One region of the Bacillus sp. BACIII genome, then DNA from elsewhere that is predicted to be linked to it. Evidence: riboswitches for the same ligand, from Rfam matches in the RefSeq annotation. Region 1 holds a riboswitch; each other region holds the start of a gene.
The links. Region 1 has a riboswitch for thiamine pyrophosphate ahead of tenA (thiaminase II). Riboswitches for the same ligand answer to the same signal wherever they lie in the genome.

Region 1 (7,706 bases):
TACAGGCGTATTTACTTGATTTTGATATGACCTTGGATGAAAAAGAGCCGGAAATCGTTATTTCCGTCGGCGGTGACGGAACACTTCTCTACGCATTCCACAGATACAGCGACCGTCTGGATAAAACGGCTTTTGTCGGGGTTCACACGGGGCATTTGGGTTTTTATGCCGATTGGGTTCCGCAGGAGATAGAAAAGCTTGTTCTTGCCATCGCCAAAACGCCGTATCATACCGTGGAATATCCCCTTCTTGAAGTGGTTGTCACTTATCATGATGAAGAGCGTGAAGAACGGTATCTGGCTTTGAATGAATGTACAATCAAAAGCATAGAAGGCAGTCTCGTCGCTGACGTTGAAATTAAAGGCCAGCTGTTTGAAACGTTCAGGGGAGACGGTTTATGTCTGTCAACGCCTTCCGGAAGCACGGCTTATAATAAAGCGTTAGGCGGCGCGATCATCCATCCTTCCATCAGAGCGATTCAGCTCGCGGAAATGGCATCCATCAACAACAGAGTGTTCAGGACTGTCGGTTCGCCGCTTTTGCTTCCCGATCATCATAACTGTGTCATCAAACCGAGAAACGACGTCGACTTCCAAGTCACGATTGATCATTTGACCTTGCTGCATAAGGATGTCAAATCTATTCTATGCCGGGTGGCAAATGAAAAAGTCAGATTTGCAAGATTCCGCCCTTTTCCGTTTTGGAAAAGAGTGCAGGACTCCTTTATCGGAAAAGGCGAATAGAAAGAGGAAACGGATTGAACAACTTTTTTATTCAAAAGAATATTTCAGCCCGGGAAGCCGGCATGACGGTAAAAGAATATACGGCGCAGCTCGGCATTTCCAAACGGCTTCTCGCTGACATCAAATTCGGCGGGGGAGATCTTCTTGTCAACGGAGAGCATGTAACCGTCCGCGCCGTATTAGCGGCAGGGGATGTGCTTAAGATTGAATTCCCAAAGGAGCATGTGAGTGAAACGCTTTTGCCTGAGCCGGTTCCGCTTGACATTCTTTATGAAGATGACCATGTGCTGGTGGTCAATAAACAGCCGTTTGTTTCCTCAATTCCATCACGGGAACACCCGTCGGAAAGCATCGCTAACGGAGTGATCAGCCATTACCTAAAAAGCGGCGTACAGTCCACGGTTCATCTCGTCACCCGTCTTGACAGGGATACGTCGGGAGCGATGCTGATCGCCAAGCATCGGCTTGCTCATTCTCTTTTGTCGGCAGCGCAGAGGAAGGGGCTTGTCAGCAGGCGGTATCTCGCTGTCGTACACGGCGTCATGCAGCAGAAAGAAGGAACGGTGGACGCGCCAATCGGCAGAAAACCCGGCAGCATTATTGAGCGGATGGTAACGCCGGAGGGACAAAAAGCGGTAACGCATTTTCAAACAGAAAAAACCGGACGTGTGTTTACGCTTGCGCAGTTGCGGCTTGAGACGGGGCGGACGCATCAAATCCGGGTGCACATGAGTTACCTCGGCCATCCGTTAGTCGGTGATACGCTGTACGGCGGAAAAAACGAGGGAATTGCACGGCAGGCGCTTCACAGTGAGCGGCTTTCATTCGTACACCCCATAACAGGAGAAACGCTCGTTTTTCTTGCCCCCGTTCCTGACGATATGAAAACATTGATTGAACATATGTAAAGCCCGAACCGTTTACCGGTTTCGGGCTTTTTTTCATGTCTGACTGCCTTGATCTTCGCGAAAGCGTGAAGCATCATAGGGCATTGAGCTTTCCACAGAGACGGTTTCATGCTCCGGAAAGCGAAAGCCTGTCAGCTGATTCCCGAAGACGCATCCTGTATCAATGTTGATTGTACGGTTGACGATCCGGGGGCGTTTTACAGGGGTATGGCCGTAAACAATCCATGCCTTCCCTTCATAGGCGGCGGCCCAGTCTCTTCTGACGGGTCTGCCGTCGGGATACGTTTCACCCGTGATATCGCCGTACAACACAAATTCTTTTACCTTACGCGAGTATTTACCGATATCGTCAGCTTTTATGCCGGCGTGGGCGACAACGAGATCGCCATTATGTAGAATGTCATAAAGCGGCGCTGACTCATATAATCGGATAAATTGTCTGGAGACTTCCGTTCTGTCGGCGGGAGACAGCTCTTTCAGTTCGGCTGCCGTCGTTTCCAGTCCGTGCATCACTTTTACGGGGTTTCCTTTTAAGTAACGATACAGTTTGTTGCAATGATTTCCCGGGACATAACGGACGATGCCTTTTTCATATGCTTTTGCCACGAAACGCATCACATCTACGGATTTGGGGCCTCTGTCTGTTAAATCCCCCGCAAAGACAAGCGTTCTGTCTTCAGAATGGACGGGCATTCCGTCTTTCACTTCATATCCGAGCTTTTGCATTAACGCGATCATTTCGTCATAACATCCGTGTATATCGCTGATGATGTCATAAGCCATTCTGTCAGCCTCCCTTTTCCGGTTTTTTATTTATTATGGGACTAATTCCTTTACCTAATTACGCTGTTTTGGTACAAATTAAAAAAAGAATTTGAAGAAATAATGCCTTATTACTTTTTTTTCGCCGCCAGCCTTGTTAGAATATGCGTTATGTTTTTAAAAAAAGTAAGGTATTGCCCGCTTTAAGCGGGCTTTTATAACCCTTGTTTTAAGGAGGTATTTACAAATGGAACATACATCAGTCGCTTCTTTAGTCGTCGTTCTGATCGTCGCTTTTTTGACGCCGCTCCTTTTACATCGGTTTAAGCTCAGCATTCCGGTCGTCGTCGCGGAAATCATCATGGGGCTTATTATCGGAAAAAGCGGCCTGAATCTCGTCGTTCAGGGAGACACGTGGCTGGAGACGCTGTCTGTTCTCGGCTTTATCTTTTTAATGTTTTTAAGCGGATTGGAAATTGACTTTTCGTCATTTGAGAAAGGAAAGAAAAAACAATTCCTTCCGAACGGCAAGGAAGCACCCAATACGTTTTCTGCCGCACTGATCATATTTTTCGGCATCTTTATTTTATCATTGCTGCTGTCCTATGCCTTTGTATTAGCCGGTTTTATTCAAAACGCGTTTTTAATGACGCTTATTATTTCGACAATATCACTCGGTGTGGTGGTTCCGACTTTAAAGGAAGAACGGATCATGAATTCCAATATCGGCCAGATTATTCTGCTTGTCGCCGTTATTGCGGACTTGGCTACGATGATTCTGCTCGCTTTCTTTTCTTCTCTTTATGGGGAAGACAGCGGAAATATGTGGCTTCTTCTGATTCTCTTTGCCGCGGGTGTGGTGCTGTATTTCTTCGGCAGGATCTTTAAACACCGCTCATTTGTGCAGTCGATGTCTAAAGGCACCGTCCAGATCGGCACGCGAGCCATTTTTACACTGATTATCGTGCTTGTCGCTTTATCGGAATCTCTCGGGGCGGAAAATATTCTCGGTGCATTTTTAGCAGGCGTTTTGGTATCGCTTCTGTCGCCGAATAAAGAAATGGTGGAGCAGCTGGATTCATTCGGCTACGGGTTTTTAATTCCGATCTTTTTCGTCATGGTCGGGGTGAAGCTGGATATATGGACGCTCTTCCAAGATCCGAAAACATTGACGATGATTCCGCTGCTTCTGCTGGCGCTGTTTATCAGCAAAATGTTCCCGGTGTTTTATTTAAAGAAATGGTATGACAAAAGAACCGTGTTTGCTTCGGGGTTTTTGCTGACTTCTACGCTGTCGCTTGTTATCGCGGCGGCTACGATCGGAGAAAGGCTTCACATTATCAGCGCCAATATGTCCGGCGCGCTGACTTTGGTTGCGGTTATCGCCAGCATCATCTCACCGATCGGCTTTAAAAAATTATTCAAGCGGCAAAGTGCGCCGCAGGAAAAGAAGCGCATTACATTTATCGGCGCCAACCAAATGACGCTTCCGGTGACGCTGGAGCTGCCTGATGAGGAATATGATGTGCGGGTCGTCCATGTGTATCAGGAAAATGCCGGGGAAAAGCTTGCGGAATCCGTTTTTTCTGTTGAAACGATTTCTGATTACGAGCCCGGCACGCTTGAGTCGCACGGTATTTTTAAAACGGATATTCTGGTCGTGGCGACGGGAAATGAAGATGTGAACGCTGAAATCGCCTTAATGGCGAAAGAGAAAGGGACTGAGCGCATCATCGCAAGCGTCGGCTCGGTTGAACATGAAACAAAACTGAAGGAAGAGGGCATCAGTATTTTTTCTATCCTTCTGTCTACAAAGACGCTCTTGCGCGCATTAATTGAGGCGCCGGGCGTGATGAACCTTCTGACGAATGAAGAGTCTTCGCTTTATCAGATCAATCTGGAAAACACGGCGTATAACGGCATTATTCTGCGCGAATTTCCGCTGATGGGCGATGTGATTTTCGTCCGGATTTTCAGAGGTGTGGACAGCATCGTTCCGCACGGGGACACGAGGCTGAAAACAGGAGACCGTCTCATCGTTACGGGCTCGCGCAACTACGTGTCGGAGCTGAGAAAAATCCTTGAAGCTTGACCAAATTGCATTTCGTGATAAGATAGAAGGCATAACAAGTAAATGATAATCGTATGACCACTAGGGGTGTCCTTCATAAGGGCTGAGATAAAAGTGAGACTTTTAGACCCTCATAACTTGAACAGGTTCAGACCTGCGTAGGGAAGTGGAGCGGTATTTTTTGGGTTCCTTTTATCCAGATAAATTCCAAACCACTTTTCCGATGCGGGAAAGTGGTTTTTTTATTTTATCAGGGGGGAAAACTTTATGACATTTTCTGAAGAATGCAGACTGGCGGCAGCCGAATGGTGGGACGGAAGCTTTGTTCATCCGTTTGTAACAGGGATCGGTGATGGAAGCCTGCCGTTAGACCGTTTCAGTTATTACGTGCTGCAAGATTCCTACTACTTGACGCATTTTGCAAAAGTTCAGGCGTTTGCAGCCGCATATGCCGAAGACTTGTTTACGACGGGAAGGATGGCGGGCCACGCTCAGGGCACATATGAAGCGGAAATGGCGCTGCACCGCGAATTTACGGAGCTTTTAGGGATTACAGAAGAAGAGCGTGCGGCATTTAAGCCGGCACCGATAGCCTATTCTTATACGTCTCATATGTACAGATCGGTGATGAGCGGCCGTTTTGGAGAAATTTTAGCCGCGCTTCTGCCCTGCTATTGGCTTTATTATGAAGTTGGCGAACGCTTAAAGGAATGCAAACCGGAACATCCGATTTACGAAAAATGGATCGGTACATACGGCGGAGACTGGTTCAGACAGCAGGTCGAAGAACAGATCAGCCGTTTTGACGAGATTGCTGAAAACAGCACAGAGGAAATCCGCGCGAAAATGAAAGAGAATTTTGTGATTTCAAGCTATTATGAATATCAATTTTGGGGAATGGCTTATCAAAAAGAAGGCTGGTCGGAGAAGGGCGGAAAAGAGGTGGAGTCCTTTGGAGCTGCACGCCGTAACTGATAATCGCAAACCCGTTGCCGAGCTGGCCGAGGATATTCTATCGATTCAGCGCGAAGTGAGCTTTATCCATATCCGTGAGCGGGGCAAAACAGCGGGAGAGATCATGCAGCTTTTGTCACTGTTGAAAAAAGGCGGTGCGGATAAGGACAAATTGATCATCAATGATCGGGCAGATATCGCGCTTTTTGCCAATATACAACGTGTTCAGCTTCCGTCCAGCAGCTTTTCCGTAAAGCAGGTGCGGAGCAGATTTCCCCATCTCCATATCGGACGTTCGGTTCATTCACTGCAAGAAGCCGTCCAAGCTGAAAAAGAAGATGCGGATTACGTGGTGTTCGGCCATGTGTTTGAAACGGAATGTAAACAAGGACTTGAGGCAAGAGGCATCGGCCTGCTTTCAGATATCACACGTACGCTTTCCATCCCCGTCATTGCAATCGGCGGAATGACACTGCAGACGATCGGGCTCACAAAGCAGGCGAAACCGGACGGAATTGCCGTTATGTCGGGCATTTTCTCAGCTGAAAACCCTGAGGAGGCGGCAAAACGGTATGCACGCGCGGTGAGGGGGGCTGATGATGAAGAAGCACTATGATACGGCGGTTATCGGGGGCGGAATTATCGGATGCGCCATTTCTTATGAGTTGGCGAAGATGCAGCAGAACGTTGTCTTGTTTGAAGACGGAGCAATCGGCCGAAAAACGACAAGCGCTGCGGCGGGAATGCTTGGCGCTCATGCGGAATGTGAAAACCGTGATGCGTTTTTTGATTTTGCTATGCACAGCCAAAGACTGTATGAAGCGGCGGGGCAAGAGCTTGAGGAAGCCAGCGGCATTAACATCAGGCGCCATAACGGCGGAATGCTTAAATTGGCGTATACAGAAGAAGACATGACCCGTTTACGGAAGATGGATGATTTACCTTCCGTCACTTGGCTCTCAGCGGAAGAGGTTCTTGAAAAAGAGTCTTACGCTTCAAAGGACATTCTCGGCGCATGTTTTATAAAAGACGATGTCCATGTCGAACCTTACTATGTTTGCAAAGCGTATGCAAAAGGGGCGCGGCGTTATGGCGCTGACATATATGAGCATACACAAGTCACTTCCGTAAAACGGATGAACGGGGAATACTGCATCACAACGTCCGGCGGGGATGTTTATGCTGACAAAGTCGCAGTTGCAAGCGGTGTATGGAGCGGCCGGTTTTTCAGCCAGCTCGGCTTGGGGCAGCCTTTTTTCCCTGTGAAAGGAGAATGCCTCTCTGTGTGGAATGACGAAATCCCGCTGACCAAAACCCTTTACCATAATCAAAGTTATGTCGTTCCGAGAAAAAGCGGGCGGCTTGTCATCGGCGCCACGATGAAACGGGGCGACTGGAGCGACACGCCTGACGTCGGCGGGATTGAGGCTATCATTGCGAAAGCGAAAACCATGCTGCCCGCCATTGAACATATGAAAATAGACCGGTTTTGGGCGGGGCTTAGGCCGGGAACAAAAGACGGAAAGCCGTTTATCGGGCGGCATCCTGATAACAGCGGCATCATATTCGCCGCCGGCCATTTTCGAAACGGCATCTTGCTAGCTCCGGCAACGGCTGAAATGGTGCGGGATATGATCCTGGGAAGACAGGTTAAACATGAATGGGAAGAAGCGTTTCGAATTGATCGCAAGGAGGCTGTTCAAATATGATCCTTCAGCTGAACGGAAAACAAATTGATTGGAATCGAAAAGAGGGGACGGTTCAGGATTTGCTTGAATCGTATCAGCTTGATCAAAGAATCGTAGTTGTAGAAAGAAATAAAGAAATCATCGAAAAAAAGAATTATGAAAACACAAGTTTGTGTGATCGCGATGTCATCGAAATTGTCCATTTTGTAGGAGGCGGATGAGGATGTTAACAATAGGCGGAAAACAGTTTCAGTCAAGATTGCTGTTAGGCACGGGAAAATATCCGAGTTTTGAGATTCAGAAAGAGGCGGTGGCCGTCTCGGAATCAGATATTTTAACCTTTGCGGTGCGGCGGATGAATATCTTTGAACAGTCTCAGCCAAACTTTCTCGAACAGCTTGATTTGTCTAAGTACACGCTTCTGCCGAATACGGCCGGTGCCGCAACGGCTGAAGAGGCGGTCAGAATCGCCAGGCTTGCTAAAGCTTCAGGGCTTTGTGACATGATAAAAGTGGAAGTCATCGGATGCAGCCGGTCACTTTTGCCTGATCCGGTTGAAACGCTGAAAGCATCAGAGCAG
Region 2 (7,706 bases), 1.0 Mb from region 1:
CATGCGGGAAAAGAAGTCAGAGCGCTTGGCGTCACAAAAGCGCTGCTCGTAACAGACCCGGGAATTTATAATGCGGGAGTGGCAAACCCGGTTATTGAATCCTTGCAGGAAGCAGGCATCGAAGTCGTCCTGTTTAACAAAGTGGAGCCGAACCCGCCTGTACGTCTTGTGAACGAAGGATCTGAACTGTATAAAAAAGAAAGCTGCAACGGCCTTGTGGCTGTCGGCGGCGGAAGCTCCATGGATACGGCGAAAGCGATCGGAGTAGAAGCGACACACGAAGGTAGCGTGCTTGATTATGAAGCCGCGGAAGGCAAAAAGCCGCTGGAAAACCGTATTCCTCCGCTGACGACGATCCCGACAACTGCCGGAACGGGTTCAGAGGTTACGCAATGGGCGGTCATTACAGACGAGGAAAGAGAATTTAAATTCAATACGGGCGGACCACTTATCGCCGCGCATTTAACAGTCATTGATCCTGAGCTGCATACGTCCATGCCTCCGCATGTGACGGCCATGACAGGTATCGATGCTCTCGCGCACGCCATTGAGTGCTATACGATGAAATTCGCGCAGCCGATCACTGATGCCGTGGCTTTAATGGCTATTGAATATGGGGCGCATTATATTAAGCGTGCGTTCGCGGACGGAGAGGATTTGGAAGCGAGATACGGCATGGCACAGGCGGCGATGCTTGCCGGACTTTCATACGGCAGTGAATCCGCTGGCGCTGCGCATGCAATGAGTCAGACACTCGGCGGCATCATCCCTGTCGCTCACGGGCAATGCGTCGCAGCAATGATGGGGCCGGTAATGGAATACAACTGGAAGGGATATCCGGAAAAATTTGCCCGCATCGCCAAAGCATTCGGAATCGATACAAGCAACATGACAACCGAAGAAGCGGCCAAAGCGTCCGTCAATTGGATGTATGACCTTGTAAAAGATTTAGAGGTGCCGAGCTTAGAAGAACAAGGTGTGTCTCCGGACATGATTGAGCGCTTATCAAAAGAAGCCATGAAAGATCCGCAAACCTTCGGAAATCCAAGAGACTTGAATGAGAAAGCATACAACTGGATTTACAAACGCTGCTTTGACTTAACGCCGAAAACGGTATAATAATTGAACCCCGCTCCTTTACAGAGCGGGGTTTTTTAAGGATAATGTCAAGAAAAAGGCGGTGACGGGTGATGTGGAAGTGCATAACAGCAAAGGCGGAAGGCGTATATATAGCGGATACGGAACAATTTGTTACCAAAAAGATGGACAAGCTTCGTGCGGAATACGGCGGGTTTCCCGGTGATCTTCATTTCGGACTGACAAAAAAAGCCGGTGCACGGGAGCCAATGTATCAAAGAGGGACGGAAATTTTTAACCGGAGACAAATTTCAATCGTGTCCATGGAGGAATGTGATGAGATTGCGGCGGCGATGGGGGTTTCTCATATCTTTCCAGAATGGCTCGGCGCTAATATCGCAATCAGCGGTTTTTCTGCACTGACGCCGCTTAAAGAAGGAAGCAGAATGATATTTCCAAGCGGTGCGTCTCTGTTGTGCGAGGGAGAAAATGATCCGTGCATTCAGCCGGGAGAAATCATTCAATCCTTTTACCCGGATCAGCCAAAACTCGCTGCGGCATTTGTGAGGCACGCAATGGGCAGAAGAGGAATTGTCTGTATTGTTGAACGGCCGGGAGACATATGCACGGGTGATTCGGTCGCCATCCATTCCTATGAACCGAAACGCGTCAAGAAAAAAATCGAGAAGGTCTGAGTCAGACCTTCTCGATTTTTTGTTTAATTTCTTTTATTTGATTAATGTGGCGCTTTTCATGATGACCGATAAAATCAATCCACTGGCGGATCGTCAGTTCTTGAAAAACGGGATGCAGAAGCACACGTTCAAAGTCTTCCTCGTTTAATGACGAAATAACGGCGGTCAGCTGCTGTCTTGCTGTATCTAATTCTTGTTTCGCTTCGATGACTGATATTCGGTTTTGCTCAGGTTCAAGCTGTGACGGTGCCGGATGTTTAGTTGTTCTGTCCTCTATAAACTCCATCGGTTTTTCTTCTATTTCTTTTAACGGTGCGTCTTTTGCCTGCTTTGATAAAAGGGCCTGCGCTGATTCGTCAATTTTCTTTAAATGGTCAAGGACTTCGCGCACGCTCCACTCATCAGCCGCGGGCTTTTGGTTGAATTCCTCATCAGAGAGTCCTTTCAGTTCTTCCCAAGTCTGCTGTCTGGCTTCATTAAAAATGCTCATCCTATCTCCTCCTTTGGAGTAAACATATCATATCCGGATTGGATAATCATGTAATCAGCCTTTCTTATCAGAAAATTGAAACCATTTTCCTTTGCAACCGTATATAAAGTAACACTCCGACATCCAGGCCGAAAGGAGGAAAGAATGTGGTCGTATTTCATCTGCCGCTTGAAACGATCTATCTTTACACACTGATTATTGCGGGGAGCCTCACGCTTTTGATTCTGTTTTTTCAAGATGTGTTTCACGGCGTCTCGGAAGCCATTCCTGTTTCATTCGTAAATCCAACGTTGATTTTGTCGTTTTTGACCATCTTTTCAGCCTCAGGTTACATCGGCGAAATCGCAACTCCGCTTTCAAATCCTGTCATTGCATTACTTTCATTTGTGCTTTCAGTTTTTTTGGTCAGCCTGCTTCACTTCTTTGTCCTTGTACCGCTTTCATCAGCGGAAGAATCGCTCGTATACCGGGAGTCGGATTTAAAGGGCAGAATCGGCAGGGTTATTACTTCCGTTCCGAAAGACGGCTATGGGGAAGTGATCATAGAGGGAATCGGAGGCGCTATTTCTAAATCTGCGGTCAGCTTTGATCAAGAACAGATTCAGTACGGAACGGCCGTATTAGTGATTGACGTGAAAGACGGAGTGCTTTTTGTGATGCCGCATGAACCAATCTGATATCTAAGGGGGAACTGTTATGACTATGCCGATTATCATCGTTATCGGAATCGTATTCTTTTTACTCATCGCACTTATTGCTGTATTTATTACGAAGTACCGGACGGCGGGGCCTGACGAAGCCCTTATCGTAACCGGAAGCTATTTGGGCAATAAGAACGTCCACATTGATGAAGGCGGAAATCGTCTGAAAATCGTCCGGGGCGGGGGAACGTTCGTGCTTCCGGTGTTCCAGCAGGCGGAACCTCTCAGTTTACTTTCAAGCAAGCTTGATGTCTCTACACCTGAAGTTTATACAGAACAAGGGGTGCCGGTAATGGCCGACGGAACCGCCATTATAAAAATCGGCGGCTCCATCGGGGAAATCGCAACAGCAGCTGAACAATTTTTAGGGAAGTCTAAGGAGGACCGCGAGCAGGAGGCGCGTGAGGTGCTGGAGGGCCATCTGCGTTCCATCCTAGGCTCCATGACCGTTGAAGAAATTTATAAAAACAGGGAAAAGTTTTCTCAGGAAGTCCAGCGGGTTGCGTCTCAGGATCTTGCCAAAATGGGACTGATGATCGTTTCCTTTACGATTAAAGATGTCCGCGATAAAAATGGCTATCTAGAATCATTAGGTAAGCCGCGAATCGCCCAAGTCAAGCGGGATGCGGACATAGCCACGGCAGAAGCGGATAAAGAGACGAGAATTAAACGCGCGGCGGCTGATAAAGACGCAAAAAAATCAGAGCTGGAGCGGGCGACTGAAATAGCTGAAGCGGAAAAAATCAATCAGCTGAAAATGGCGGAATACAGAAGAGAGCAGGACACAGCAAAAGCCAATGCCGACCAGGCATATGACCTCGAAACAGCAAAAGCCCGCCAGCAGGTGACAGAGCAGGAAATGCAGATTAAAATTATTGAGCGGCAAAAGCAGATTGAATTGGAAGAAAAAGAAATTCTCCGCCGTGAGCGCCAGTATGACTCTGAAGTGAAGAAAAAGGCCGATGCCGACCGTTATTCGGTAGAACAAGCGGCCGCAGCTGCAAAGGCGAAGCAGCTCGCAGAAGCAGATGCCGAACAGTATAGTATTGAAGCGATGGCCAAAGCGGAAGCTGAACGCGTGAGAATTGACGGTCTTGCTAAAGCGGAGGCTGAAAAGGCGAGAGGAGAAACCGAAGCGGAAGTCACCCGCCTGAAAGGTCTTGCGGAAGCGGAAGCTAAAGAGAAAATTGCTGAAGCCTTCGAAAAATACGGGCAGGCCGCAATCCTCGATATGATTGTGAAAATGCTGCCTGAGTATGCGAAGCAAGTCTCGGCGCCTCTTTCCAACATTGATAAAATAACTGTCGTTGATACGGGAGGAAGCGGTGAAAACGGCGGAGCCAATAAAGTCACGGGCTATGCAACCAATTTAATGGCCGGTCTTCAGGAAAGTTTAAAAGCATCTTCCGGAATCAATGTAAAAGAGATCATTGAGAATTTTTCAGGCAAAGGAAACATAAAACAAAGCATAAATGAACTTACAAAAGAACTGGGCGATTCGAAAGAAGAACGCAGCTCTGGATAAAAAAACAGCAGGCATAACCCGCCTGCTGTTTCAATTTGCCCGCTTGGTTTCAAGAAGCCGCGGCGCCGTCATGAATAATAAGATAAGGACAATGGCCGAAAGGATAAAAGAAGGAATCATATAGGTCGCGTTGTAGACGAGCGAATAAATCCAGACCGGAGTGCCCTTCGGAGCATAGCTTCCGAAAAAGACCGCTCCGGAGATCACATGTGCCGCATACCGCAGCACACTGCCGATAAAAACGCCGCTTATCACATACACCGTTAATGCGCCTCTTTTTTTAGCCAATGCCGTTTCACGGACACCGGAAGCAAACAAGCCGCTGAAACCGAGAACTGCAAACGCCGCGATATAATCAAGAAATAGCTGCACCGGGTGCTGCAAAAACAAATTGCCGATGGCGATCTGGACAATCCCTGTTAAAAAGCCTGTCGTAAGCCCGGCCTTCACTCCCCAGCGGAATGAAATCAAAAAAATCGGAATCATCATAATAGAGACTGATCCGCCTTGTGGCATCCGGAGAAACATACCTGACACAATGTCCAGAATGACGGCCGCTCCGGTCATAATCGCTATTTCTATTAAGCGCACAAGCTGTGTTGAATGATTCATAGTTTTCCCCCTGGTCAGACAACCGTATCAAGGATAAACAAAAAAGCAGCGCGGGGAAGGATGGGAAAAGGTCCGCGCGCTGCTTACAAAACTGCAATTCATTTGGCTTTGCCACATCCCTACGCCAGCGTTAACTAACAGGTTCAAAGGGTCAGAACAAAACGTTCACTCTCAGCTTTAATGCTCCCCTTGTGGTCATCAAGTATTTAGTTCAATCTTACTATACAAGAAAATATACCAAACCACAAGACAGCATTCTTTCTATAGAAGAGAAACTGAAATAAGTATGAATGAAAATAAACAGGGACTTTTTTTAAAAAAACTATTGTCATACTTTCAAAAGGGTGTTATATTATTAAACGTCGCTGATGAACAGCAGACAAAACAAACAGCTTCGAAAACGATTTAAAAAAGTTGTTGACATAAAAGAAGCTGAGTGGTAAGATAATAAAGCTGCTTCAACGAGCGGTAATGATCTTTGAAAACTAAACAAGACAAAACGTACCTGTTAATTCAAAGTTTTAAATAAATCGCACAGTGATGTGCGTAGTCAGTCAAACTAAGGTCTGCACGATGCAGATCACACAGACGTTACTGCAGGATGCAGTGAACTTAGTCTGTGATCCATTTATCGGAGAGTTTGATCCTGGCTCAGGACGAACGCTGGCGGCGTGCCTAATACATGCAAGTCGAGCGGACAGATGGGAGCTTGCTCCCTGATGTTAGCGGCGGACGGGTGAGTAACACGTGGGTAACCTGCCTGTAAGACTGGGATAACTCCGGGAAACCGGGGCTAATACCGGATGGTTGTTTGAACCGCATGGTTCAGACATAAAAGGTGGCTTCGGCTACCACTTACAGATGGACCCGCGGCGCATTAGCTAGTTGGTGAGGTAACGGCTCACCAAGGCGACGATGCGTAGCCGACCTGAGAGGGTGATCGGCCACACTGGGACTGAGACACGGCCCAGACTCCTACGGGAGGCAGCAGTAGGGAATCTTCCGCAATGGACGAAAGTCTGACGGAGCAACGCCGCGTGAGTGATGAAGGTTTTCGGATCGTAAAGCTCTGTTGTTAGGGAAGAACAAGTGCCGTTCAAATAGGGCGGCACCTTGACGGTACCTAACCAGAAAGCCACGGCTAACTACGTGCCAGCAGCCGCGGTAATACGTAGGTGGCAAGCGTTGTCCGGAATTATTGGGCGTAAAGGGCTCGCAGGCGGTTTCTTAAGTCTGATGTGAAAGCCCCCGGCTCAACCGGGGAGGGTCATTGGAAACTGGGGAACTTGAGTGCAGAAGAGGAGAGTGGAATTCCACGTGTAGCGGTGAAATGCGTAGAGATGTGGAGGAACACCAGTGGCGAAGGCGACTCTCTGGTCTGTAACTGACGCTGAGGAGCGAAAGCGTGGGGAGCGAACAGGATTAGATACCCTGGTAGTCCACGCCGTAAACGATGAGTGCTAAGTGTTAGGGGGTTTCCGCCCCTTAGTGCTGCAGCTAACGCATTAAGCACTCCGCCTGGGGAGTACGGTCGCAAGACTGAAACTCAAAGGAATTGACGGGGGCCCGCACAAGCGGTGGAGCATGTGGTTTAATTCGAAGCAACGCGAAGAACCTTACCAGGTCTTGACATCCTCTGACAATCCTAGAGATAGGACGTCCCCTTCGGGGGCAGAGTGACAGGTGGTGCATGGTTGTCGTCAGCTCGTGTCGTGAGATGTTGGGTTAAGTCCCGCAACGAGCGCAACCCTTGATCTTAGTTGCCAGCATTCAGTTGGGCACTCTAAGGTGACTGCCGGTGACAAACCGGAGGAAGGTGGGGATGACGTCAAATCATCATGCCCCTTATGACCTGGGCTACACACGTGCTACAATGGACAGAACAAAGGGCAGCGAAACCGCGAGGTTAAGCCAATCCCACAAATCTGTTCTCAGTTCGGATCGCAGTCTGCAACTCGACTGCGTGAAGCTGGAATCGCTAGTAATCGCGGATCAGCATGCCGCGGTGAATACGTTCCCGGGCCTTGTACACACCGCCCGTCACACCACGAGAGTTTGTAACACCCGAAGTCGGTGAGGTAACCTTTATGGAGCCAGCCGCCGAAGGTGGGACAGATGATTGGGGTGAAGTCGTAACAAGGTAGCCGTATCGGAAGGTGCGGCTGGATCACCTCCTTTCTAAGGATTTTAACGGAATATAAGACCTTGGGTCTTATAAACAGAACGTTCCCTGTCTTGTTTAGTTTTGAAGGATCATTCGATTCTTCGAGATAATGTTCTTTGAAAACTAGATAACAGAAGTAATTCACATTCAATTGTAATGCAAGATATCACGTAGTGATTCTTTTTAACGGTTAAGTTAGAAAGGGCGCACGGTGGATGCCTTGGCACTAGGAGCCGATGAAGGACGGGACGAACACCGATATGCTTCGGGGAGCTGTAAGCAAGCTTTGATCCGGAGATTTCCGAATGGGGAAACCCACCACTCGTAATGGAGTGGTATCCATATCTGAATACATAGGATATGAGAAGGCAGACCCGGGGAACTGAAACATCTAAGTACCCGGAGGAAGAGAAAGCAAATGCGATTCCCTGAGTAGCGGCGA
Region 3 (6,330 bases), 140 kb from region 1:
GCGTATTCCCCTTCTCTTGTCGGGTGCGGTACATACTCAGCCTCGTTGATATACTGCTCTTCCCTTTTCTTCACAGAACAGACCTCCTTTTCAACTTTAGATTGTCCAAAAGAAGATCCGTTATCATAAGAAAGAAAAACTCTCCGAAAAAGCGGGATAATGCGGTTATATTTTTCGGATGGTGAAAAAGTTCCGCAACAGCCACGGACCCGGTTTGAAGCCGAGCGTTAATTGCCACGCGCCGATCGCCTGCAGTCCGAATTCCCGCACGAGAACCATTTTTTCACTCATGCTCCGCACATCCTCGAACCATACTTCATGCGTTCTTCCATTTTCATCCGTATACCGGAAGTAAGGGGAACGATCCCTCTGAGAGTAGCGGATCACTGATTGATATTTCATGGCGGTTTCCATGGCGCGCTGATTGGAGATCGCCGATCCGATCGTCCCGGGGCGGTACGGAATCACCCAATCATATCCGTACAGCGGCACACCGAGAATCACCTTTCTTCTCGGCACTCTGCTGATGGCAAAATTGATGGTTTCTCTGACCTCCGTCAAAGGCGCTACGGGTCCCGGCTCACTGCCGGCGTGGTGCCAGTCGTACGCCATGATGAACATATAATCGACGACGGCTCCGATTCCCCCGTAATCATATCCCCTCAGCCACGGCACCGCTTCATTTGTTTTCGCCGGAACCGATATCGTTAGCGCGAGCTGGTGCTCTGAGAGCCGGGTTTTTAACTGCCGGAGAAATCCTGTAAACAGGTCCCGGTCGGCTTCCCTGATCCGTTCAAAATCAATATTTACACCGCCGTATCCCTTTCTTACGGTCAGGTAGACGATATTATTGACGAGATTCGTTCTCGCCGTCGGGTTCTGCAGGACTTGATGGGCTAATTCCGGGCTGAACCCTCCTTCTGTCAGATTCGTGATGACCGCAAGCGGCCGCACTCTGTTTTGCCATGTGGTTTCTATCGCGGTTCTGTCGTTTAAATCATTCATGATATCTCCGTTTGGGCCAAAATGATATTCAAACAAAGAAATCGCCGATGAATAGGGTGCAAAATCATTAATGAGCTCTCTGTCCGCTTCAGGTGTCCGAATGACGTAAAATTGCAGGGTTCCCGCCAAATAGTTGGAGATATCCGGAATTCTCACTTTTAAACCCGGCCGCAGCCGGTTCGGCGGAATATCCGGGTTTGCCTGCATCAGCTGCATCTGCGGAACATAAGTCTTACTTGCGATAACGGCATACGTATCATTCGGCTGAACCGTATATTCATTAAGAGGGATCAAAAGCGCCTGCCCCGGAACGATATTCGTTTCCTCAAGCCCGTTGACGCTTCTGATGCTGTCAACAGGGTATCCGTACTTTCTGCTGATGGAAAATAACGAGTCACCAGACTGCACTGTATGAACAAACATAGATGTCCTCCGTTTCCTTTTGATCAAAAGGGCTCTTCTTATCTTTATGAATGATCTTCCGGTCCGATTCCAAACTCTGTTTAGAGAAAGGCTGTTTACAAATCAGATATGATCAACTATGATGATGTCATCATAAAAAACTGTATAGGAAACGCACTAGGGGTGCTGTTATCGGCTGAGATAAAACATGCGGCAGGCGTGTTTTGATCCCTTATAACCCGATCTGGATAATACCAGCGTGGGGAAGTGCAGATTGACCGGAGCGCAGGGTTTTTTCCATGCGTTTTCGTTCTGCTGCTGCATATTCCCTCGGATATGCAGTTTTTTATTTTTCATTAAAAAACGGGGGAGGACACCGCAATATGAAACTTACGATCAATCGTCTTTCGTAAAATCAACTCTTTCATACATACGACTATCCGATAAGAAAGCAGGAGATCACAATGAAAAATTGGAAAATGAGAGAAATTGTCGTCATGTCCGTCATCAGTGTTGTATTTGCTGTCGTTTATTTATTATCAACTCATGCAAGCAATATAGCGGCAGGGTTTTTCGGCCGGATGAGCTACGAACCGATTTACGGTATTTGGTTTATCGTCTCGGTGATTGCCGCCTACATTATTCAAAAACCGGGAGCGGCGCTTGTTTCTGAAATCATCGCCGCGTTTGTGGAGTGTTTACTCGGAAATCCGTCAGGGCCGATGGTGATTCTGATCGGCATCGCGCAGGGAATCGGTGCGGAAGCGGTCTTTTTTGCGACACGCTGGCGGGTGTATACCCTGCCCGTGCTCCTTTTATCCGGTATGGGGTCTTCTGTTGCGAGCTTCATTTATGACTTGTTCATTTCCGGATACTCTGTTTTGAATCCGGGTTTATTAGCCGTCATGCTTCTCATCCGCCTGGTCTCAGGTGCGCTTCTTGCCGGCCTTCTCGGCAAAGCAATCAGTGATGCGCTGGCTTACACAGGGGTGCTGAACGGCATGGCGCTCGGAAAAGAATTCAAGAAGAAGAAACAGGTGAACCAAGATGCAGGCATCTGAACCCCTTCTATCGGCCCGCCGTCTTACCTTTTCTTATGAGCAAGATGAGAAGCCGGTTTTTCAAGACGTGTCATTTCAGCTCCGCAAAGGAGAACGGGTTTTATTGCTCGGGCCGAGCGGATGCGGCAAAAGCTCGCTTGCACTTTGTTTGAACGGTCTGTACCCGGAAGCCTGCGATGCGGTTCAAACGGGAACCGTTTCCTTATACGGAACACCTCTTTCGGAGCTGTCAGAACCCGCCGCCCGATCTATCGGCGTCGTGTTTCAAGATCCGGATCAGCAGTTTTGCATGCTGACGGTTGAAGATGAAATAGCCTTCGGTCTGGAAAATTTGCAATATACAAAAGAAGAGATGGACTCAATTATTGAGGATGTTTTGGAAAAATTAGAAATCACTCATCTGAAAACACGGACGATCGCCTCGCTGTCAGGCGGTTCAAAACAAAAGGTCGCGCTCGCCTGTATCATTGCGATGGAGCCGGAACTCATTATTTTAGACGAACCGACGGCACAGCTTGATCCATATTCCGTGCGTGAATTGGTGCGGCTGATCAAAGAACTGCAGGCCGAAAAAGGCTTCGGACTTCTCGTTATCGAGCATCAGCTTGATCATTGGACGCCGTGGATGGACAGGACGATTGTCCTTGACGGAACGGGTCAGAAAGTGATGGACGGAGAGACGGGCGCGATCTTTGAAACAAAACTTGAAGAGCTGACACAGCTCGGCATTCCGATTCCGCAGGTGATCTCATTGCAGAAGCAAGTCAGCATCCCTTTTACATTGTGCAAAGAAAGACTGTTTCAGGAACCTGTACCGCCCTTTCCCGGCCCCTGGCCCGCCGCGCTTTCGACAGAGGACGCGCTGAGTGTTCACGGGCTGTCATTCATAAGAGGAACAGACACCATTTTTCAGGACGTGAGCTTTTCCGTAAAAAAAGGGTCAATCACCGCGATTGCCGGCCCTAACGGAACCGGAAAATCCACGCTCCTGTCCGCCGCGGCCAAACTCATCCGCCCTGTGAGCGGCGACATCAAAATAGACGGCAGACCAGTAGATTCCTATTCGGAAAAAGAGCTTCGGCGGCTGATAGGGTATGTTTTCCAAAATCCTGAACACCAGTTTGTCACAGATTCCGTCATTCAAGAGCTGCTGTTCGGCTTTGAAGACGGTAAAGCCGCAAAGGAGAAAGCTCTTCAGCTCTTAACCCGGTTCGGCCTGAGACGCTATGCCTCACAGCATCCGTTCTCTTTAAGCCAAGGACAAAAACGCAGGCTCAGCGTCGCGACGATGCTTATGCATCAGGTGAAAGTTTTGCTGCTTGATGAACCGACTTTCGGGCAGGACGCAAAAACGGCGCGTGAGTGCATGCTGATGCTTCAGGAGATCCAAAAGGAAGGAACGGCTGTTTTAATGGTGACACATGATATGGAGCTCGTCTCAGATTATGCCGATACGATCCTTGTGCTCTGCGGCACGAAGCTTGTGTACCGCGGAACGCCCGACTCATTGTTTTCTGATCATATCGGAATCGCGGAGCGGGCGCATTTAGCTTTGCCCCTGCGGTATGAATGGATGAAACACGACAGGAGGCGGAGAAATGAACCTGCGGCTGGAGGCTGTTAACCCGTCAATTAAGGCGGCGGCTGTTTTGTTATGCGTTGTTATGCTGTCGTTTATTTATAACCCGTACACGCCTGCTTTGTTTTATATTATCATTGCCGGAGGCGTCCTCTTGGCGGGACATGTGCCGCTGAAAAAATGGCTGCTGTTTACGGTTCCGTTTGTCATTCTTGCCTTCGGATCTTTATGGACAGCCGCCGTATTCGGAAACGTCCCGACAACCGAAAGCAATCTGCTGTTTAAGCTCGGACCGATTGCCGTCAACAGTGATAATGCGGCGCTCGGGATTTCTATCGCGTTTCGTATTTTATGTTTTTCCGCTTTGTCGATGATGTTTCTTTTCACAACCGATCCGATTCTGTTTATGCTCAGTCTGATTCAGCAATGTAAGCTCCCGCCGAAGCTTGCTTACGGCGTGATCGCCGGGTTCCGGTTTCTTCCTCTTCTGAAAGATGAAATCCTGATTATCAGACAGGCGCACAGAATCAGAGGCGCGGCGTCTGATTCCGGGCTGAAAGGAAAGCTCTTTGCCTTCAGGCGCTTTACCATCCCGCTTTTGGCAGGCGCCATCAGAAAGGCGGAACGCACAGCGATCGCAATGGAATCTAAAGGTTTTACAGGGAGCCGAAACCGCACGTTTTACAGAACGGTTACTGTGCGCCGCGCCGACTGGTTCTTTTTCATGCTCGTGCTCCTTTTATTCGGCGCAAGCTGTCTCATTTCACTGTTGTTTTTATAAAAACAGGCCGCCGGAGTGATTCGGCAGCCTGTCTTTATATGTATGTTACTGATGATAATTGAGAGCCTGGGCGAGGTTGGATTTAATCGTAATATCCGAGAAATTAATGCCGAGCTGTACGGCGGTTTGGGCAATTTCCGGCCTGATCCCGGATAAAGTGGACGAAACGCCGATCAGGTTCAGCGCCTCAATTAATTTAAAAATCTGGTGCGCCACCATTGTATCGACAACCACTACGCCCGACAAGTCGATTAACAGATGCTCAATCAGCCGGTTTGCACATGTACTCAGCGTATTTTCAAGAATGTATTTGGCGCGTTCCGTGTCAATATTGCCGACAAGCGGCAGAAGCCCCGTCCGATTGCTCAGCGTAATAACCGGCGAGCTTAATTCTAAAATCATTTCTCTTTGTGCATTCAGCTGCATTTTCGAATTATATTCGGCGTGATCGACAAATGTGTAAATCGTAAAATCAAATACTTGAACGATTAAATTCTCCCATCTCTTCCTTTCTCCCTCGGCAAACGAAGATTCATGTTTATCGGCAAACGCATCATAATAACTGATGTACAATCTCCGGTTTCTCATGAATTCACGGACCACATACTGGACCGGGGTATCCAGATGCTTCTGGTCTTTCGCAAGCTCAATCACCCATCGCTCGAACTCTTCTAAAAATTCTTTTTCCGGCATGATATACATTTTATTAATATGCCGGTAAAATTCTTTATCTTGCTCCATCAGCTCTTCTATGATGACGGGATTTGTCAAAGAGTAAATCGAATTCGGATCCGAATCTTCCATCGTTTCAATCCATTCTTTCGCAATTTGATCCACCCGTTCGGAAAAATAGTCGTACAATGCTTCATTTATCTTCATACCTCTTCTCCTTTCCCATTTCCAATTATAGCGTCAGCTGATGCCGAATCAAAATAAAAGCCGTTGAACCATCCAATTATTTGAAATTATTTAGTGCAATAGATTGCGCCTTTTTTATGAAAATGCTTCAAATGACTCTTTCTGAACGGCATAATCTGCCATAAAATAGTAGCAACACCCTTGAATCCACTCGCAAGCATAAAAAAGGAGGGCTTTTTTATGAATGGTGAAATGCGGTTGATTCCTTATGTCACGGATGAGCAGATCATGGATGTGAACGAGCTTCCTGAGGGTATTAAAGTGATTAAGGCGCCAGAATTGTGGGCAAAAGGGTTTAAAGGAAAGGATATTAAAATCGCGGTGCTTGATACAGGCTGCGACATTAATCATCCTGATTTGAAAGACCGGGTTATCGGCGGAAAAAACTTCACCGATGATGACGAAGGCAAAGAAGACGCGATTTCCGATTACAACGGCCACGGGACACATGTTTCCGGAACGATTGCCGCCAATGATTCAAACGGCGGAATTTCAGGTGTTGCGCCGGAAGCGAGCCTTTTAATCGTTAAAGTTCTCGGCGGTCAAAACGGCAGCGGCAAATACGAATGGATCATTAACGGCAT
Region 4 (7,706 bases), 390 kb from region 1:
TGTCTGGTTCAGCTTTTGCACCTGGTCCCTCAGATCACGCAATTGTCGGAAACAGGCTCTGATTGTTTCTGTATCGTCTGTCAGGGGAGCCATCGTCATCAGGCCCTCTACAGAAATGTTTCTAAACTCAGAAAGCTCTCTGATAAAGGGGATGACCTCCTCTGTTTTCAAACCGTGCTTAGACGGCTCAAGCGAAGTATTCACCTGCACAAAACAGCGAACCGCATGCTGCGCCCGTTTTTCAATTTCTTTAGCCAATGACAGTCTGTCTAAGGAATGTATATAAGATACACGGTCAACGACGGCCTTCACCTTTCTGGACTGAAGACTGCCGATAAAGTGCCACACGGGGCTGCCTTTGATGACATCCTGCTTACGGATAAGCTCGGCATCCCGGTTTTCTCCCAGACTTGTAATACCGGCATCCACGGCCTCTTGAGCCCTTTCGGCTGATACGTATTTTGTAACCGCGATGACGGTTACATCTTCGGGGCTTCGGCCCGATCTTTTACATGCTTCGTTTATTCTTTCGTTTATATGTCGTAATTGATCAGCAACACGCAAGATAACTTATGCCTCCTTCATTCCGATAAAGGACATCATGCGTCCCGTTTTTCCTTTGTCGCGGCGATGTGAAAAGAATAGTTCACGCTCTTGTTCGGTGCATAAACCGCTGACTGAAATGTTTTCTTCCGGAATGCCGCAATGTATCAGAAGAAGGCGGTTGACCTCTTTTAAATCAAGCTGATACCGGCCTTTTTCCGTTTCGCGTATGGCGGATTCTGCGGAAAACGGCAGCGCCCGGACTTCATTGATGACGCGGTCGTCGACGGTATAGCTGTCCGCGCTGATGGACGGACCGATGACGGCCTGAATATCTGTTAAGCGGGAGCCTTCTTCGTTTACCCAGCGTTCCGTCATGATGCACCCGATTTGTCTGACCGTCCCCTTCCATCCGGCATGGGCAGCGCCGATCATGGATTTCACCGGGTCATAAAAATACAAAGGCACACAGTCTGCAAAACACAGGCCCAAAAAAAGATCCGTATCTTTCGTATAGAGCCCGTCAGTCCCGCGGAATGCGGAGGAATAGTCTCTCGCCCCTTTACCTTTATCTCCCGCTGTCACGCATCGGACGCGGTTTTCATGTGTCTGATCGGCGAATACCCAGGAATCCAGATCAGTACCGCATAAGGACGCTATGATTTCACGGTTTTTCACAACATCATGAGCTTCGTCCCGGACGTGCAATCCGGTATTTAATGACTCATACGGAGGATTGCTGACACCGCCGTTTTTCGTTGTGAATCCGGCGATGACCTTTGTGTTATGCTGATTCACACGGTTCCAGTCTTCTATCATGAGTGCCGAGGGGGTGGTAAAACTAAACGGGTGATATGTATTCATGAAGATCCAACCTTTCGACAAACATTAAAAAGCGAATTTCCCACTCATTTTAACACAATTTTAAGCATACGTTTAGCGGCTGATTGAAAAATGAGATAAATAAATGTGCCGGAAACATTGAGATTTCCGGCTTTTTACAAGTAAAGGGAGGATTATGCTCCCCCCTTTGGTTCGTTTACACGCACTAAGATGACATCTTCCCCAATTTTAACTATATTTCGCCAAGGAATGATCATTTCCTCTTCTTTTCCGAAAAAACCGAGAACTTTTCCGCTGCCGCCTAAAATAATCGCCTGAATTTTTCCCGTTGTCACATTAATATCAATATCACCGATGCTTCCGAGTTTTTTTCCGTTCGACACGTTTACTACATCTTTTATTTGAAATTCAGATATGCTGATCATTTGTATCACGCCCTTTGCCCGTTCTTTTTCCTATTATATGAGCGGCCGGGCTGAACCTTGTCACATCGGGCAATCTTTTTTGCGGCTGCACCAGGTGTGGATAAATCTCAGCATGATTTTCGTATAGTCCATCAGCTCATCGACGGACACTTCTTCGTTTACGGAATGGGCGTTTTTTAAATCGCCGGGTCCGTATATGACGCTCGGAATCCCGGCATGATAAAGCCATCCTCCGTCTGTTACGGTTTGGGAAACATCAATGACGGGCTCCTGTTGTTTGACGGCTGAGTGCGATTCCGCCAGAACAGAAACGGCCGGATGGTCCGGGTCGATTTCCAGCGCCGGGAAGACCTCTCCTCTGTCTTCAATCATGGAAGATCCGCCCCATTTGAACACCGGCCTGTTTTCCCTGAGCCACAGATCACCGTCAGAGACACGATTGATATAGTCTTCGATTTCTGCCGCAGCTTGTTCGTGCGTTTCGTTCGGGTAAAAGTGGACGGTAATCCATAATCGGCATTCATCGGCGACAAACGCTGCGTGCCTTCCCCCTTCAATAACGGCGGGGTTGATCGTATTGGTGCCTGGTGAAAAGCCGGGATAGCTTTTCGTTACCGCCCAGTGGCGTTCCAGCTCTCCCAAGGCAGTGATGATTTTCGCCATTTTTTCGATTGCGCTCGCTCCGAATATGCCTCCGCCCGCATGAATCATATTGCGCCTCATGCCGTCATGAAATGTTTGTTTGCTTTTCAATTCTATCCAGCCGGTGATGACTCCGCCCTGCCCTTGAATATGCAGGCTGCTCGTATCCGCGACAACCGCAAAATCCGCGTGATAGCCGCGTTTGCAGCATTCCAGCGTCCCCGCCTCGCCGACTTCTTCTCCGATCACAGACTGTACAATGAGGTCGCCCGCAAGCTCAATGCCGGCATCATGGATCAGCTTCAGAGAAAAAAGAACACACGCCAATCCGCCTTTCATATCAGCGGCGCCTCTTCCGATCAGCATGCCGGCTTTAACGAGCGGCTGAAACGGGTCAGAGTCCCAGTCTTCATCCCTGACTTCGGCTACGTCAATGTGTCCGTTTAAAATCAGGCTTTGATGCCCGCTTGAATCTGTCCCTTTTAAAACACCGACTACGTTCGGGTCTTCCGGGTACACATCCCACATATCGACCGAGCAGCCCATTTCTTTTAAAAATCCGGCCACCCACTTCTGAGCTTCTGCTGTATTTCTTGCAGGCGGAGCCGGTGTCGGAAAGGCGATCAACCTTTCAGCAATATGTATTAAATCGCCCCGCCGTTTATCCGCCTGCTGCAGCAGCATGTCAAGCTGATTCATTGAACATCTCTCCTTTTGCTGTATTAAAAAAACCCGTTTCATCAAATGAAACGGGTAAAAACGGATTTCCCTCCGCTTTTTTTCACCGCTTCCCTCCGCCGGCATGATCCGGATCAGGTCCGTTAAGGGTTGAGACCAATGTCTCTCTCAGCTGCACGTCAGCAGCACCCCCAGGGTGAATTGATTTTAGTTGACGGATGATGCCGCTTTTGCACGCGTTAAAAATGGACGGCCGTTGTTCCATAAGACGTTGACAGGCATATCGAAAAACGCTGTAAGCCGCTCGTCAGAAAGCATGTCCTTGATTTTCCCGGCAGCGAACACCTCGCCTTGTTTTAAAAGCAGCGCCTGATCAAATACCGGCAGAATTTCTTCAGCATGATGAGTGACATAAAGGATGGACGGCGCATTTTCTTTTTCAGCGATCGACGTTATCGTGTCCAGCAGCTGCTCTCTTGCCATAAAATCGAGACCCGTCACGGGCTCATCCAAAATCAGCAGTTCCGGATCAGCCATAAGCGCCCGCGCAATCAGCGCTCTTTGCCTTTCCCCCTGAGATAACGTTTCATACCGTCTGTCCGCGAAACTAATGGCGCCTAAATCCTTCAGAAGACCGATCGCTTTTTCCCTCACTTGTTCACTCGGCGTTTCGTAAAGCCCGATTGAAGCGTACGCGCCGCTGAGGGCGATTTCAAAAGCGGAATCCGCGGCATATAATTTGTGCTGCAGACCCGCCGAAACAAGACCGATTTTTTTTCTGAGCCTGTCACCGAGCTCTGTTTTGCCGAATTGATGGCCGAGCACCTGCATCTCTCCTGAAGTGGGAAAGTAATAAGAACATAACATATTCAGCAAGGCTGTTTTTCCGGCTCCGTTCAGTCCGAACAGCACCCAATTTTCGTTTTTCTCAACGCGCCAGTTGATATTTTTCAAAATCCATTGGCCGTTTCTTTTTAATGACACATTGTCCAGCTGTAAAATCATTGCAGTTCCCCCGTTTATTTGTTTCAATTTTCTTAAAACTTTTACACATTAGAATACATCACTTTTTCGCAAACGTAAACCGGCGCACGAAAAAAGCCTTTAAAACAATGTTTAAAGGCTTTCTCCGTTATTGATGGATATTCTTATTCATTTGTTTAATGGCTGCCTTTTCAAGCCTTGAGACCTGAGCTTGGGATATGCCGATTTCTTCTGCGACTTCCATTTGGGTTTTCCCCTGGAAAAAGCGTTTTCGCAAAATCATTTTTTCCCGTTCGTTCAGTCTTCTCATGCCTTCTTTCAGAGCGAGCTCCTCAATCCATTGTGTATCCTTATTGCGCTCATCGCTGATCTGGTCCATCACGTAAATCGGATCGCCGCCGTCATTATAAATCGGCTCAAACAGTGATACCGGATCTTGGATGGCGTCAAGGGCAAACACAATTTCTTCATGGGGCACTTCAAGAACTTTGGCGATTTCCTCTGCTGTCGGCTCCCTGCTTGTCTCACTGATTAACCGCTCCCTTACTTGAAGCGCTTTATATGCGATATCGCGAAGCGACCTCGAGACGCGGATCGGATTGTTATCCCGCAAATATCTGCGGATTTCTCCGATAATCATCGGTACAGCGTATGTTGAAAACTTAACATTATGGCTTAGGTCAAAATTATCAATGGATTTCATTAGTCCGATGCAGCCGACCTGAAATAAGTCATCAACATACTCTCCTCTGTTGTTAAACCTCTGAATGACGCTTAAGACAAGGCGCAGATTGCCGTTTACAAGCTTTTCCCTCGCTGAATCATCGCCCTCATCCTGCAATTGCTTAAACAGCTTTCTCATCTCTTCATTCTTGAGTACCGGTAATTTGGAGGTATCCACCCCGCAAATTTCGACTTTATTTCTTGACACGTTTTTCCCTCCCACTAGGAGCTGCTGTACAACGTTAAGTATCTCCTCGGGTGGGAAAAATATGCACCGTCATTTTACAGAAATAAACATCCGGCACCGGCAATCCTTGCAGCAGTAAGGACTGTCAGATGGAAAAAATTTTACACCATTTTGTTAAACTCTTTTCTCAGTCTTTTAATAATCCGCTTTTCGAGCCGGGAGATATAAGATTGTGAAATCCCCATCATGTCGGCTACATCTTTTTGTGTTTTTTCTTCTTCACCGACAAGCCCGAATCGCAGTTCCATGATCTGCTTTTCTCTATCATTTAATTGCTCAAGCGCTTTTTTCAAAAGTTTTTTATCCACATTGGCTTCAATGTCTTTTGTAATAATATCATCATCTGTGCCGAGCACATCCGAAAGCAGCAGTTCGTTTCCGTCCCAATCAATGTTCAGCGGTTCATCAAAGGACACCTCTGAACGGATTTTATTGTTTCGGCGCAAGTACATTAAAATTTCGTTTTCAATACATCGTGACGCGTAGGTTGCGAGTTTGATTTTCTTTTCCGGATTAAACGTGTTTACCGCTTTGATTAAACCGATTGTGCCGATGCTGATTAAGTCCTCGATATTGATGCCGGTGTTTTCGAATTTGCGGGCAATGTAAACGACAAGGCGTAAGTTTCTCTCAATCAGGATGGCCCGCGCCGCCTGATCCCCGCTCGGCAGCTTTAATAAGAGCACCTGCTCCTCTTCTTTAGACAAAGGCGGCGGCAGCGCTTCGCTCCCTCCTATGTAATATACTTCATCACTTTTCAGTCCGAGTTTCATCAGCCATTTATACCATAAATATGTCAGACGCAACTTAAGTTTTTTCATCTTCCTCCCCCTTCTAAATACAATGCGTTTTGAGTATGATGAATAACAGACTTTTCGTCAGGATACATGCTTCACAGCCTTCCCGGTCAGCATCTTCGGGTGAACGATTCCGTCAAATTCACCATCCGCTGATAATGGTTTCGCGCTGATGCCGATCAGGCATTTTTCACATGCGATCATCTCGTCTTTCGTTATAATCGTGACGTAATCCGGCTTTAAACAGAGTAAAAATTGATTGTCCTGACCGACGCCCCTGTATGGAATCAGCCTCAGCTTATCCGCATGACGGAACGAATCATCAAGCTGCTCTATCACTTCAAGCGGACTGGCAGATTTGATGATGTCCGTTTCCTTTTCACTGAGAATCGGAGCGAATTTGTCAATGTGAAGGATCATGACCGGCGTTTTTGTCAGCGGATCATAAAGCTGATTCCCGGAATCCACCAGGCCTTTTGCGCGGATTGTCTGCCCGCTGAATTCTGCCTGAACCATGACAAGTTCATCGTACTGAATGGACTTCGTCTCGATGTCTTCGATTCTCTTTTTCGAAAAAAACCATACGGCCGGAAATCCGATGACAACAAATATCCAGCTGATCGGGTCACCGAAGCCGGTCTGGCTCGTAACCATGGCGCCGTGTTCTACAATTGATTCTGTCTGCAGCAGGGAATGTACGCCGATCATTCCCCCGCCGACGAGAAAGGTCGCGAAATAAAAGGCGAACAAATTTTGAAAAAAGTACCGAAATCGTTTAAAGCCAAAAGCCGTAAGCACGATGACAACTGAAAATGCCATTTTTCCCGCCGGATGCTCCACAAAGGGAGAAACAGGCGTAAACATCAGAAGCACAATGGCTGATCCGATGAAACCGCCGGCGGCCACTCTTCTTTTTTTCACCTGGCGTTTTAAAATAAAGGCGGTTAATAAAAGCAAAAGAGAATCAAAACAAAAGTTCAACAGCCAAATGACATCCAGATAGATTTTCACATCTGACCCCTTTCCTCTTTTGTCTTACATATCTGTTTCTCTCTCTTGTTTCATAAGTATAAAGCAAGCTCTGTGGGAAAGTCTGTCAATTAATGTTGAGGGGAAAGTACAATTTTTAAGGGATAACCGTTTTATTTGTCGAGGGTCGAAGAGATTGATTTCCTATTGACCGTCTCAGCAAAAAAAGCGCTGCCGTGTCCCGGCAGCGCTCTGTTTTACTCATTGATATAAAGTTTTCCTTTTGCTGTCTGTCTCGTTTCATTTCCATAGTCATCTCTTGCAATAACGTCAATTTTTGCTCCGCTTGCCTTGATGGAAGAAGTCGCCGTCCAGTAACCCTCATATCGTCCCGGAGAAATTTCTCTCAGCGGAAGCTCCGTCGCGTTTTGGGTCCCTGTCCGGGCGTTTGCCAGAGGCATACGGATCACGAAAGAGGCGTCTAATTTCTTCCCGCTTGAAAAAGCGATTTTCACTGATTCTCCGGCTTTTAATTCTTTATCCGCTCCGGGAACCAATCCGGAGATGACGGGAGCGTGATAATTGACATCAATCACCGTCTTTTTTGTTGTTTTGTTACCCGCTTCGTCTGAGGCCGTGACTTTGATTTCGTTGCTGCCGTTTTCCAAAAGGATTCTTGCTTGATAAGAGCCGTCACTCACCTCGGCCTTTTTGCCGTTCACCTTCACCCATTTTAGATGGTTATCGTAAGCTTTTCCTTTTACAGTCACCGCTTCTTTATTTGTTTTATCTCCGTTTGCCGGACTGTCAATCGTCACATCCGGCTTATCCTGATCGAGTATGACCGTGACAGGG

Region 2: it holds a riboswitch for thiamine pyrophosphate, as region 1 does, so the genes downstream of both, thiT (energy-coupled thiamine transporter ThiT) here and tenA (thiaminase II) in region 1, are expected to answer to the same signal.
Region 3: it holds a riboswitch for thiamine pyrophosphate, as region 1 does, so the genes downstream of both, ACXN9U_RS07970 (ECF transporter S component) here and tenA (thiaminase II) in region 1, are expected to answer to the same signal.
Region 4: it holds a riboswitch for thiamine pyrophosphate, as region 1 does, so the genes downstream of both, ACXN9U_RS06910 (acetylornithine deacetylase) here and tenA (thiaminase II) in region 1, are expected to answer to the same signal.

The regions. Positions count from the first base shown of each region.
Region 1 is NZ_CM174437.1:1,844,636-1,852,341, reverse strand. It holds gene ACXN9U_RS08795 (NAD kinase) at 1-743, shown strand, start outside; gene ACXN9U_RS08790 (RluA family pseudouridine synthase) at 758-1,651, shown strand; gene prpE (bis(5'-nucleosyl)-tetraphosphatase PrpE) at 1,685-2,434, opposite strand; gene ACXN9U_RS08780 (monovalent cation:proton antiporter family protein) at 2,661-4,505, shown strand; TPP riboswitch at 4,558-4,666, shown strand; gene tenA (thiaminase II) at 4,752-5,459, shown strand; gene tenI (thiazole tautomerase TenI) at 5,437-6,054, shown strand; gene thiO (glycine oxidase ThiO) at 6,038-7,147, shown strand; gene thiS (sulfur carrier protein ThiS) at 7,144-7,347, shown strand; gene thiG (thiazole synthase) at 7,344-7,706, shown strand, end outside.
Region 2 is NZ_CM174437.1:2,878,628-2,886,333, reverse strand. It holds gene gbsB (choline dehydrogenase) at 1-1,119, shown strand, start outside; gene ACXN9U_RS14060 (MOSC domain-containing protein) at 1,191-1,772, shown strand; gene ACXN9U_RS14055 (DinB family protein) at 1,774-2,262, opposite strand; gene ACXN9U_RS14050 (NfeD family protein) at 2,409-2,939, shown strand; gene floT (flotillin lipid rafts scaffold protein FloT) at 2,959-4,488, shown strand; gene thiT (energy-coupled thiamine transporter ThiT) at 4,519-5,100, opposite strand; TPP riboswitch at 5,200-5,300, opposite strand; rRNA gene ACXN9U_RS14035 (16S ribosomal RNA) at 5,729-7,278, shown strand; rRNA gene ACXN9U_RS14030 (23S ribosomal RNA) at 7,453-7,706, shown strand, end outside.
Region 3 is NZ_CM174437.1:1,706,053-1,712,382, forward strand. It holds gene ACXN9U_RS07960 (transcriptional regulator SplA domain-containing protein) at 1-74, opposite strand, end outside; gene ACXN9U_RS07965 (glycosyl hydrolase family 18 protein) at 166-1,428, opposite strand; TPP riboswitch at 1,577-1,690, shown strand; gene ACXN9U_RS07970 (ECF transporter S component) at 1,872-2,468, shown strand; gene ACXN9U_RS07975 (ABC transporter ATP-binding protein) at 2,455-4,092, shown strand; gene thiX (HMP/thiamine ABC transporter permease ThiX) at 4,067-4,828, shown strand; gene ACXN9U_RS07985 (STAS domain-containing protein) at 4,874-5,707, opposite strand; gene ACXN9U_RS07990 (S8 family peptidase) at 5,927-6,330, shown strand, end outside.
Region 4 is NZ_CM174437.1:1,451,617-1,459,322, forward strand. It holds gene ACXN9U_RS06895 (YggS family pyridoxal phosphate-dependent enzyme) at 1-564, opposite strand, end outside; gene pgeF (peptidoglycan editing factor PgeF) at 571-1,407, opposite strand; gene ACXN9U_RS06905 (YlmC/YmxH family sporulation protein) at 1,560-1,811, opposite strand; gene ACXN9U_RS06910 (acetylornithine deacetylase) at 1,872-3,152, opposite strand; TPP riboswitch at 3,226-3,334, opposite strand; gene ACXN9U_RS06915 (ABC transporter ATP-binding protein) at 3,339-4,136, opposite strand; gene sigG (RNA polymerase sporulation sigma factor SigG) at 4,264-5,046, opposite strand; gene sigE (RNA polymerase sporulation sigma factor SigE) at 5,187-5,906, opposite strand; gene spoIIGA (sigma-E processing peptidase SpoIIGA) at 5,964-6,893, opposite strand; gene ACXN9U_RS06935 (S8 family peptidase) at 7,109-7,706, opposite strand, start outside.